DNA from 2 places in the Terribacillus sp. 7520-G genome. Region 1 is predicted to be linked to the other one. Evidence: riboswitches for the same ligand, from Rfam matches in the RefSeq annotation. Region 1 holds a riboswitch; the other holds the start of a gene.
The links. Region 1 has a riboswitch for S-adenosylmethionine ahead of CHH53_RS14365 (methionine biosynthesis PLP-dependent protein). Riboswitches for the same ligand answer to the same signal wherever they lie in the genome.
Positions count from the first base shown of each region.

Region 2: linked by a shared signal. The riboswitch ahead of CHH53_RS01430 (MetQ/NlpA family ABC transporter substrate-binding protein) and the one ahead of CHH53_RS14365 (methionine biosynthesis PLP-dependent protein) in region 1 are both predicted to bind S-adenosylmethionine.

Region 1 covers NZ_NQFP01000042.1:32,652-37,200, reverse strand. Annotated here, with positions in the region: gene CHH53_RS14370 (M20 family metallopeptidase) at 1-1,040, opposite strand, end outside; SAM riboswitch class I at 1,149-1,252, opposite strand; SAM riboswitch class I at 1,452-1,555, shown strand; gene CHH53_RS14365 (methionine biosynthesis PLP-dependent protein) at 1,634-2,749, shown strand; gene CHH53_RS14360 (aminotransferase class I/II-fold pyridoxal phosphate-dependent enzyme) at 2,746-3,918, shown strand; gene CHH53_RS14355 (5-methyltetrahydropteroyltriglutamate--homocysteine S-methyltransferase) at 3,935-4,549, shown strand, end outside.
Region 2 covers NZ_NQFP01000002.1:19,423-23,971, forward strand. Annotated here, with positions in the region: gene CHH53_RS01425 (methionine ABC transporter ATP-binding protein) at 1-974, opposite strand, end outside; gene CHH53_RS01430 (MetQ/NlpA family ABC transporter substrate-binding protein) at 987-1,796, opposite strand; SAM riboswitch class I at 1,891-1,998, opposite strand; gene CHH53_RS01440 (MerR family transcriptional regulator) at 2,476-2,802, opposite strand; gene CHH53_RS17470 (hypothetical protein) at 2,999-3,139, shown strand; gene CHH53_RS01445 (glycerophosphodiester phosphodiesterase) at 3,228-4,040, opposite strand; gene CHH53_RS01450 (GlsB/YeaQ/YmgE family stress response membrane protein) at 4,308-4,549, shown strand, end outside.

The sequences.
Region 1 (4,549 bases):
TGCAGGTAATAAGCGAAATCTTCCGCTCCCATCCCGGTTTCAAGCTCTATTACCTGTTCTTCGCCGAATTGCTCGGAGAACAGCCTCTGCAAAAGAGCAGTCTCCTCAGGATGATTATAAAGCGCAGGATAGCCGTGCAGGTAATCGATGGAATAGGTTGCGCCGAATCCGCTCGTGATCCCCGAAACGATTGCTTCTATCTGCTGTCTGACCTGCTTGCGGATGTCGGCATTGAATGTCCGGACCGTGCCTTCCAATTTGGCTGTATCCGGAATGACATTGAACGCATTGCCGGACTGGAAGACACCCAGTGTCACAACCGCGGATTCCAGCGGGCTGACTCTGCGGCTGACAATCTTCTGCAAGGCGCTTACGATATCACTGCCGATGACGATTGGATCGACAGCTTCCTGAGGAGCGGCGCCATGCCCCCCTTTTCCTTGGATGGTGATCGAAAATTTATCCACTGCGGCCATTTTGAATCCTTCGCCGACACCGATTTTCCCGACAGGGGCAGCAGAGTTAAGATGTGCGCCGTAGACATAATCGACGCCGTCGAGTGCTCCATCTTCAATCATCGCCTTGGCACCGCCGGGCGGTACTTCCTCAGCAGGCTGGAACAGGAAGACGACTTTGCCTTTCAGGCTGTCCTTATGCTTGATCAATGCTTTGGCAGTCCCGAGCAGTGCAGCCGTATGACCGTCATGCCCGCAAGCATGCATCACACCAGGTATCTGGGAGCGATAGGCTGTTTCTTTCTCGTCCTCTATCGGCAGGGCATCGAAATCAGCCCTGAGGGCAATCGTCGGCCCAGTCTCTTTCCCTGACAGCGCTGCGACAATGCCGTAGCCGCCGATATTTGTCTGGATATCCTCATATCCGAAGCTGTGCAGCTTATCAGCGATGAAACGGGCTGTTTCTGTCTCTTGAAAACTCAATTCAGGATGCTGATGCAGATATCGTCTCCATTCGACGACTTCTGCGAAATCCTGTTCCAATTCCTTATGTACCTCCGCAAGGGTCTGCTTTGTGGTCTCCATCCTATAGCCTCCTGTAATAATCTTGATATCTCCAATGAAATTAATCGGATTTTGTCTTAAAAAAAGGCCCCTTCCACAAGAAGAGGGCCATTTTTCAAGCTTCCGCTCTTCTTATCTTCAGTGTCAAACACCTGGAATTAGCACAGTACTGCGGCTTGCAGCCTGTTGCTTTGGTTTCTTAGGGCCATTCCCTCCACCAATCTGGATAAGAAATATCAGTTGTAAGGAAAAGGATAGACCGAAAAGTACTGGGTGTCAATCCTATTTTTTTACTTTGACTGCCATCAAAAACGGCTTTGCCTAAAAAAATCAACAGAAATAATTGTATTTGATGGAAAATTATCAAAAATATCTTGACTGGATTTTCCTGTATGTTAACATGGCTATAATATAAAAAATGAATAGTGATTTTTCTTATCAAGAGAGACGGAGGGAATTGGCCCTATGATGTCTCAGCAACCAGTCTGTCCAGACACGGTGCTAATTCCAAAAGGTATCCGCCTTAAAGATAAGAAGCTGATTCGGTTATGACTGGACCTTCTTCCTTTTTGGGGAGAAGGTTCTTTTTTTTATATAGAAGGGTGAGAATCGATATGGGAAGTAGCTTAGAGACAACATTTGTACAGATAGGAAACCGAAGTGATGAAGTGACAGGTGCTGTCAATCCGCCGGTTTATCTTTCCACTGCTTATGCACATGGCGGAATCGGGGAATCGACTGGTTATGATTATACCCGGACGAAGAACCCGACTCGGGCTGTTCTGGAGGAAGGATTCGCAAAGCTTGAAAAAGGTGACCGGGCTTTTGCCTGCAGCTCGGGCATGGCAGCGATCCAACTCGTATTATCACTTTTCCGATCCGGAGACTCCCTGCTCGTGCCGGAGGATATTTATGGCGGCACCTATCGACTGTTCGATTTCTATTCGGAATCATACGGAGTGACGCCGATTTACGCTCCATTTCGGACAGTGGGAGAAACAGCAGCGATGATTACGGATGAGACAAAAGCGATCTTCCTGGAGACACCTACAAATCCACTGATGCAGGAAATCGATATGGATGCATATGCGCAACTGGCGAAAGCACACGGTCTGTTGCTGATTGTCGACAATACATTCCTGACGCCTTATCTCCAGCAGCCAATTACACATGGGGCAGATATCGTCATCCATAGTGCGACGAAATATATCGGCGGACATAATGATGTACTGGCTGGACTGGTCGTGAGTAAGGGCGTAGAGCTGTCAGAGCGCCTGTCTGTACTCCATAACGGCATCGGTGCCGTGTTATCCCCGCTCGATTCCTGGCTTCTCATCCGTGGCTTGAAGACGCTGCCGCTCCGAATGCGGCAGCATCAAACCAATGCCAAGCGCATCGCGGCATATTTGAAAGAGCAGCCAAAGGTGGAGGATGTCCTATACGCAGGCAAGGGCGGCATGCTTTCTTTCCGGGTCAAGGACAGTAAATGGGTCGATCCGTTCCTGCGCAGCCTGAAGACCATTACATTTGCAGAAAGCCTTGGCGGAGTGGAGAGTTTCATTACATATCCAACGACACAGACCCATGCCGATATCCCTCTTGAAGAAAGGGAAGCCAGGGGAATATGCGATCGGCTGCTCCGTTTCTCGGTCGGGATCGAAGAAGCGGATGATTTGATCGGAGATTTGCAGCAAGCATTCCAAAGAGTGGATCAGGAGGTCATCTTATGAGCGAACAGCATTTGGAAACGGCGTGTATCCAAGGCCGGCATAAGGAACAGCGGACAGGTGCGGTGAACGTGCCGATTTATCTTTCCTCCACTTACCATCAGGAAGGCTTCGATGCTTTCGGTCCGTTCGACTATAGCCGTTCCGGCAATCCGACACGGGAAGCGCTCGAGCAAAAGGCGGCAGAACTTGAGGGAGGGACATGTGCTTTCGCTTTTTCATCGGGCATGGCAGCGATATCTTCTGCATTCATGCTGCTGTCTGCGGGCGATCATGTGGTAGTGACCGAAGATGTGTATGGCGGTACGTACCGTTTTGTGACAGAGATCCTTCCTAAGTTCCAGATCAGCCATTCCTTTGTGGATCTAACCGATCTGGATGCGGTTGAAGCGGCCATCCAGCCAAACACGAAGGTCATTTATCTGGAATCACCCTCCAATCCTCGTTTGAAGGTGACGGATATCCGTGCGGTTGTACGGTTGGCCAAGCAGAATGGGTGCTTGACTTTTTTGGATAATACGTTTTTGACGCCATTGTATCAGCAGCCGCTTTCACTCGGTGTGGATGTAGCCATCCATAGTGCGACCAAGTTCCTTTCCGGGCATAGCGATATCATCGCCGGGCTCCTGATCACCAGGGACAACGATCTGGGAGAGCGGCTTGCCTTCATCCAGAATACATTCGGGGCCATCCTTGGTGCCCAGGATAGCTATTTGCTGCTCCAAGGCATCAAGACGCTGGGAGCAAGGCTGCGTCAGTCGACGGAGACAGCGGGAAGGATAGCATCCTACTTGCTGGAGCATCCGCTTGTGGAAGATGTCTTCTACCCGGGTTTGCCAACCCATAAAGGCCGCGATATACATACCGGGCAAGCCAGCGGGAACGGAGCGGTATTATCTTTCATCCTGCCGAGCAGGGAGCATGCGAAGGTATTCGTTGAACAGCTTCGCATTCCGGTTTTCGCCGTCAGTCTTGGCGCGGTGGAATCCATCCTCTCGTATCCTGCTGCGATGTCGCATGCGGCCATGCCGGAGGATGAGCGGAGAAAACGCGGCATCACAGATGGCCTCTTGCGTTTATCTGTCGGTTTGGAGCATGCAGAAGATCTTATCGGGGATCTGCACCAGGCTTTGGAGGCTGCTGGGCGATCAACAGAGATAGTGAAAAATTAAAATGGGAGAGATGAACATGACAATCAAGACAAAAACGGCACCATTCAGAGCAGATCACGTAGGGAGCTTGCTTCGTCCCGATGTACTGCACAAAGCAAGACAGCAATTCAACAATGGACAAATCACCAAACAAGAGCTGCGGGAAATCGAGACATCGGAAATCAAAAGAATTGTCGACAAACAGATTGAAGTCGGACTGGAACTGGTGACGGACGGGGAATTCCGGAGAAGATTCTGGCACACTGATTTTCTCGAACACCTTAATGGAATCACGGGGTATGTCCCGGAGACAGGTTATCTGTTCAAGGGCGAGGAAACAGAACGCTATAACATAAAAAATACAGGCAAAGTATCGTTCAATCCAGATCATCCATTCCTTGAGGATTATAAAGTATTCCAAGATATCGTCGCTGGCAGGGCAGTAGCCAAACAGACGATTCCAAGTCCGAATCAGCTCTTCCATACAGATATTCGAGATCATTCGATTTATCCGGATATCGAGGACTTCGCAGCTGATGTCATCCAGGCATACAGAGATGCCATCCAGGCATTCTATGACGCAGGTGTACGCTATTTGCAGCTCGATGATGTGTATATTGCCACATTATCTTCTCCTGATACGAAATTCGAT
Region 2 (4,549 bases), on a different contig from region 1:
AAATACGCAATCGCCTTCTCCACTTCCGTTTTATCTCCCTGCAAGTGAATAAGCAATTTGCCGACGGAGCTCGCTTTCAGCTGATCGATTCCTCCTGCCAGTATACTCGGAACGACATCGAATTTCTTTGTGATGGCCGCAAGGAACGGCTCATTCGAAGCTTCCCCGATGAACGTCAGTGAAACGAGACGCCCTGTTGCAGACAGCCCTTCCTTCACACTATCAGGAATTTCGAAGTTCGCTTCATCAAAGACAAATTTCCGGGTCTGCGGATGCTTCGGCTTGGTGAAGACATCGATGACGGATCCTTCTTCCACCAGCTCTCCTTGATGCATGACACCGACACGGTCACATATGCGCTGGATGACATCCAGCTCATGTGTGATCAAGAAGATGGTGATGCCAAGCTCCTTATTCACGCGGAGCAATAATTCAAGGATGGAAGACGTTGTATTCGGATCCAAAGCACTCGTCGCTTCGTCACTCAGCAGCACTTCCGGCTCTTGCGCAAGTGCTCTTGCAATGGCCACCCGCTGCTTCTGACCGCCGGATAATTGAGCTGGATAGACATTCTTCTTTTCCTCAAGGCCCACTATCTTCAAATATTTATCAACGCGCCCTTTGATTTCATCCTTCGGCACTTTACTCAGCTTCAAAGGTCTGGCAACGTTCTCGTATACCGTAGCCGTCGTCAGCAGATTGAAATGCTGGAATATCATACCGATTTTCCCTCTTGCCTTACGAAGCTGAGCCTTCTTAAGCGTCGTGAGTTCCACGCCGTCGACGAATACTTCCCCTTGAGTCGGACGTTCCAATAAATTGGCACAGCGGATCAGGGTGCTTTTCCCTGCTCCGCTGAATCCGATTATGCCATAGATTTCACCTTTATTGATTTTCAAGGAGACGTCTTTCAACGCCTCCACTTTTTTCTTGCCGGTGGTAAAGGTTTTCGATACATTCTTCAATTCAATCATATTGCTTCCCCCTTACCAGCTTGGAACGACAGATCCCTGGAATTCATCTTCCACAAACTGTTTTACTTCATCGGACTGGTAGATTTCTTGAATCTTCTTCACAATTTCATCGTCCTTGTTCGCTGATCTTACAACAAAGTAGTTGGACCATGGATTGTTTTCCGATTCCTCTGCAAAGATAGCATCATCATTGATATTCAAATCAGCTCCCATTGCAAAGTTTGTATTTATTGCCGCTGCCGCCACTTCCGGAAGCTGAGCCGGAAGCTGGGAAGCATCCAATTCGACGATTTCCAGATTCAGCGGATTTTCTACGACATCTTTAGCCGTTGCGGAGTTTTCCGCCTCCGGATCCACTTTCAATACGCCTGCCGACTCAAAGAGTTTCAACGCACGATATTCGTTGGCAGGGTCATTCGGTACAGCGATTTTGTCTCCCTCTTTCAACTCGGAAATATCCGAAATCTTATCTGTATAAATCCCCATCGGGAAAGTCAAGGTCTTGAATACTTCCTCTAATTCATATCCTTGATTCTTCACTTGATCTTCCAGGAAAGGAAGTGTCTGATAGCTGTTCGCATCCAGACTGCCATCATCCAGCGCACTGTTTGGTGTATTGTAATCATTGAATGTCTTGATTTCGACATCGATTCCTTCATCCGCTGCCAATTCTTTTACTTTTTCCATGACTTGCTCATGCGGTCCCCCGCTGACACCCACCAAAATTTTATCATTTGCCAGCGCAGCAGATTTATCATTGCCGCACGCTGCTAAAAATAACGCCAATAATCCGATAAGTCCAAAACTTAAGATTTTTTTCATGTTGCTCTCCCCTTTTTCCTTCGCTGTTATCAACTACAATAAAAAAGCGCCTCTCCGGATTAAGAGAGGCGCATGGTATACATATGCACTAATTCTCTTATCTCTCAGTACGGCTTTTCGCCGTCTGCAGGAATTAGCACCTGATCACTGATCTGGTTGCCGGGCTTCATAGGACCTGTTCCTCCGCCACTCTTGATAAGAATTTCATTATACTTTTGTTGTTGATCTGTTTGTTACTTTACCTCCCAATCCAAACGTTGTCAATATAATTTCAAAAATAATAGAAAAATTATCCCGTTTCCCTGGTAGTCCCGTCATCCGAAAAGATAATGGGATTTGTTTGGCTGTATGGTTCCGCAACGATTCATGTACGGCATCAAACGAGCGATTGATCAATTCCCAAAGAGCGACAGGATCCCGCTTCTTTTTCATGTCCATCCTGAAATCCGCTCTCCGATATGACTACTATTATCATAAATTTGATATATTTGCGGAAGAGCGAAAAGGCAAAAGAATCACCCCTGAATTCCTGCGCGAATGGTCGGTTCATCCTAAATATGCATCAGCGTCAAGGAGCGCATAAAAAATTCATCCATAGCCGGAAAAGATGAACAAGAGCCGGATGTCAGACATCCGGCTCTCCTGTGTACAAGGCCTCCCAACACATACGTACACACAGCTATTCTCTTTGTATGCCAAAGCGGGCATTGATTTGACCACGCAGCATTTGCTGGCGGCTTTCCCGTTCCGCTTCCTTCCTCTTGTCTCTCAGCATCTGCTGACGAATTTCGAAGGTTTGCACACCCTCTTCCCTTTTGTTGGCGATTTCGATCAATTGCTCTACATCCGAAAAAGAGTACTTGCGATTTCCCTTCGCTGAACGTTCCGGAAAAATGAGCTTGCGTTCCTCGTAATAACGAATCTTGCGTTCAGTCAGACCAGTCAGCTCGCTCACAATGCCGATTGTGATCACTTTCCTGTTCTTATAAGAAGGCTCATTACTCATCTGTTCACCTCATCACCATGTGCTGTTACTTAACATTATACCGCAACTTTCCATTCATCCTAGTATTATGTAAGGAAACCTAACAAACAACAAAAAAGTTCGTCAGCATCGCTTACATGTTTGATGCATGGCAATTTGGATATACGTATACTGAACGTAACAGCAAAAAGAGATACCGGAAAGGAGCGTCTTGCACGTGGCATATGATCAGGAAGCCCTTGATTTAGCCAAACAGATTGTGGAACTCGACCTGAAGCGCGATGAGTGCTGGGAAGATCTCGCAGCACTCGCTGGGGATAAAGCATTCGAATTGCTTCGACTCGTTCAGAATAGATGATACATGCAAAAGGAGACCCGTAAAATGGTGTGCCCCCCAGAAGTTACCAAAACTTTTGGGGAGGCAGTTCAAAATAGGTCTCCTTTTCTCATTTCACATAATTCGGATAATCTGTGATGATACCATCGACACCTGCTCGGATCAGCGGCTGGACTTCCCCCGGTGCCCGGACCGTCCATGGCATGATACGCATTCCGCGTGAATGGATCCTACTAACCAATGTATCGTCCAGCGTCACATTGGTGAAATGTGTATTCACATAATCTGTATAAGCAGCAAGCTTATCAAGTTTGCGATTGGTAAGATCGGCACTTCTTGACGTCAGCACGCCAAGCGGCACATATGGCAGCAGCTGGGAAAGATAAGCAACCGATCCAAAATTGAATGACTGCAGGATTACCTCTTCATGCAAGACATTGGCCAATTCATATCGCTCCAGCAATTCTGCGCAAGCTTCCTCTATTCCGTCATAGAGTTCAGGGGACTTCAGTTCAATGAGGAACTTTGTCTTCCCCTTATACCGTCTGATCACATCCTCCAGCAGCGGGATACGCTGCCCTTCATATACAGAATCATATCCTGCGCCCACATCATAATTCTGCAAGGAAGCAAAGGTAAGGTCCTTAACAAATACAGTCTCTGACGGTGCATTGGCTGCTGTACGATTGATGGATGTATCATGAATGACGACAAGCTGGCCATCCTTTGTCATTTGTACATCCAGCTCAATAAAGTCAGCGTTCATCTCCAGAGCCAAATCGAAAGCAGCAATTGTATTCTCGGGCGCGAATCCAGAAGCACCGCGATGTGCGATAACAGGCATGATACTTCGGTGAACGGACTGACTATCGAGGGATTTAGTGGTTACGGACTCGTACGATGGACTAAACTGATTTGTCATTCGGATCATCTCCCTGGGGTTATCTGGATTGTAATCTTCGTAAGATCGTAATCTTCGAACTTTGGACAGTGATCTTTCCTTATTTTCTTGTACTTTCAATATAAAGGCTTTTTATTAAGGGGATGTTGAGCTGCTGTTTAGAATGATGCAGCTTATCTTAAGAACATGTAAACATACAAAGGCGCCACAAGCCACGTTTGCAGATTGCATACTTAGGGAATGCTAGTAGTACAGCACAATACAACAATAATTCTGGAGGTAGTTATCATGAGTTTCATCTTATATCTCATCGTCGGCGGTATCATCGGCTGGCTTGCCGGATTGATCCTTGGACGTGATGTTCCGGGAGGCATCATCGGAAATATCATCGCCGGTATCATCGGAGCCTGGTTGGGCGGACTGATTTTCGGCGATTTCGGCCCTGACTTGGCGGGTATGGCCATCATCCCGGCCTTGATTGGCGCCATCATCTTTGTTTTCGTGTTGAGCCTCATTTTACGCGGAATGCG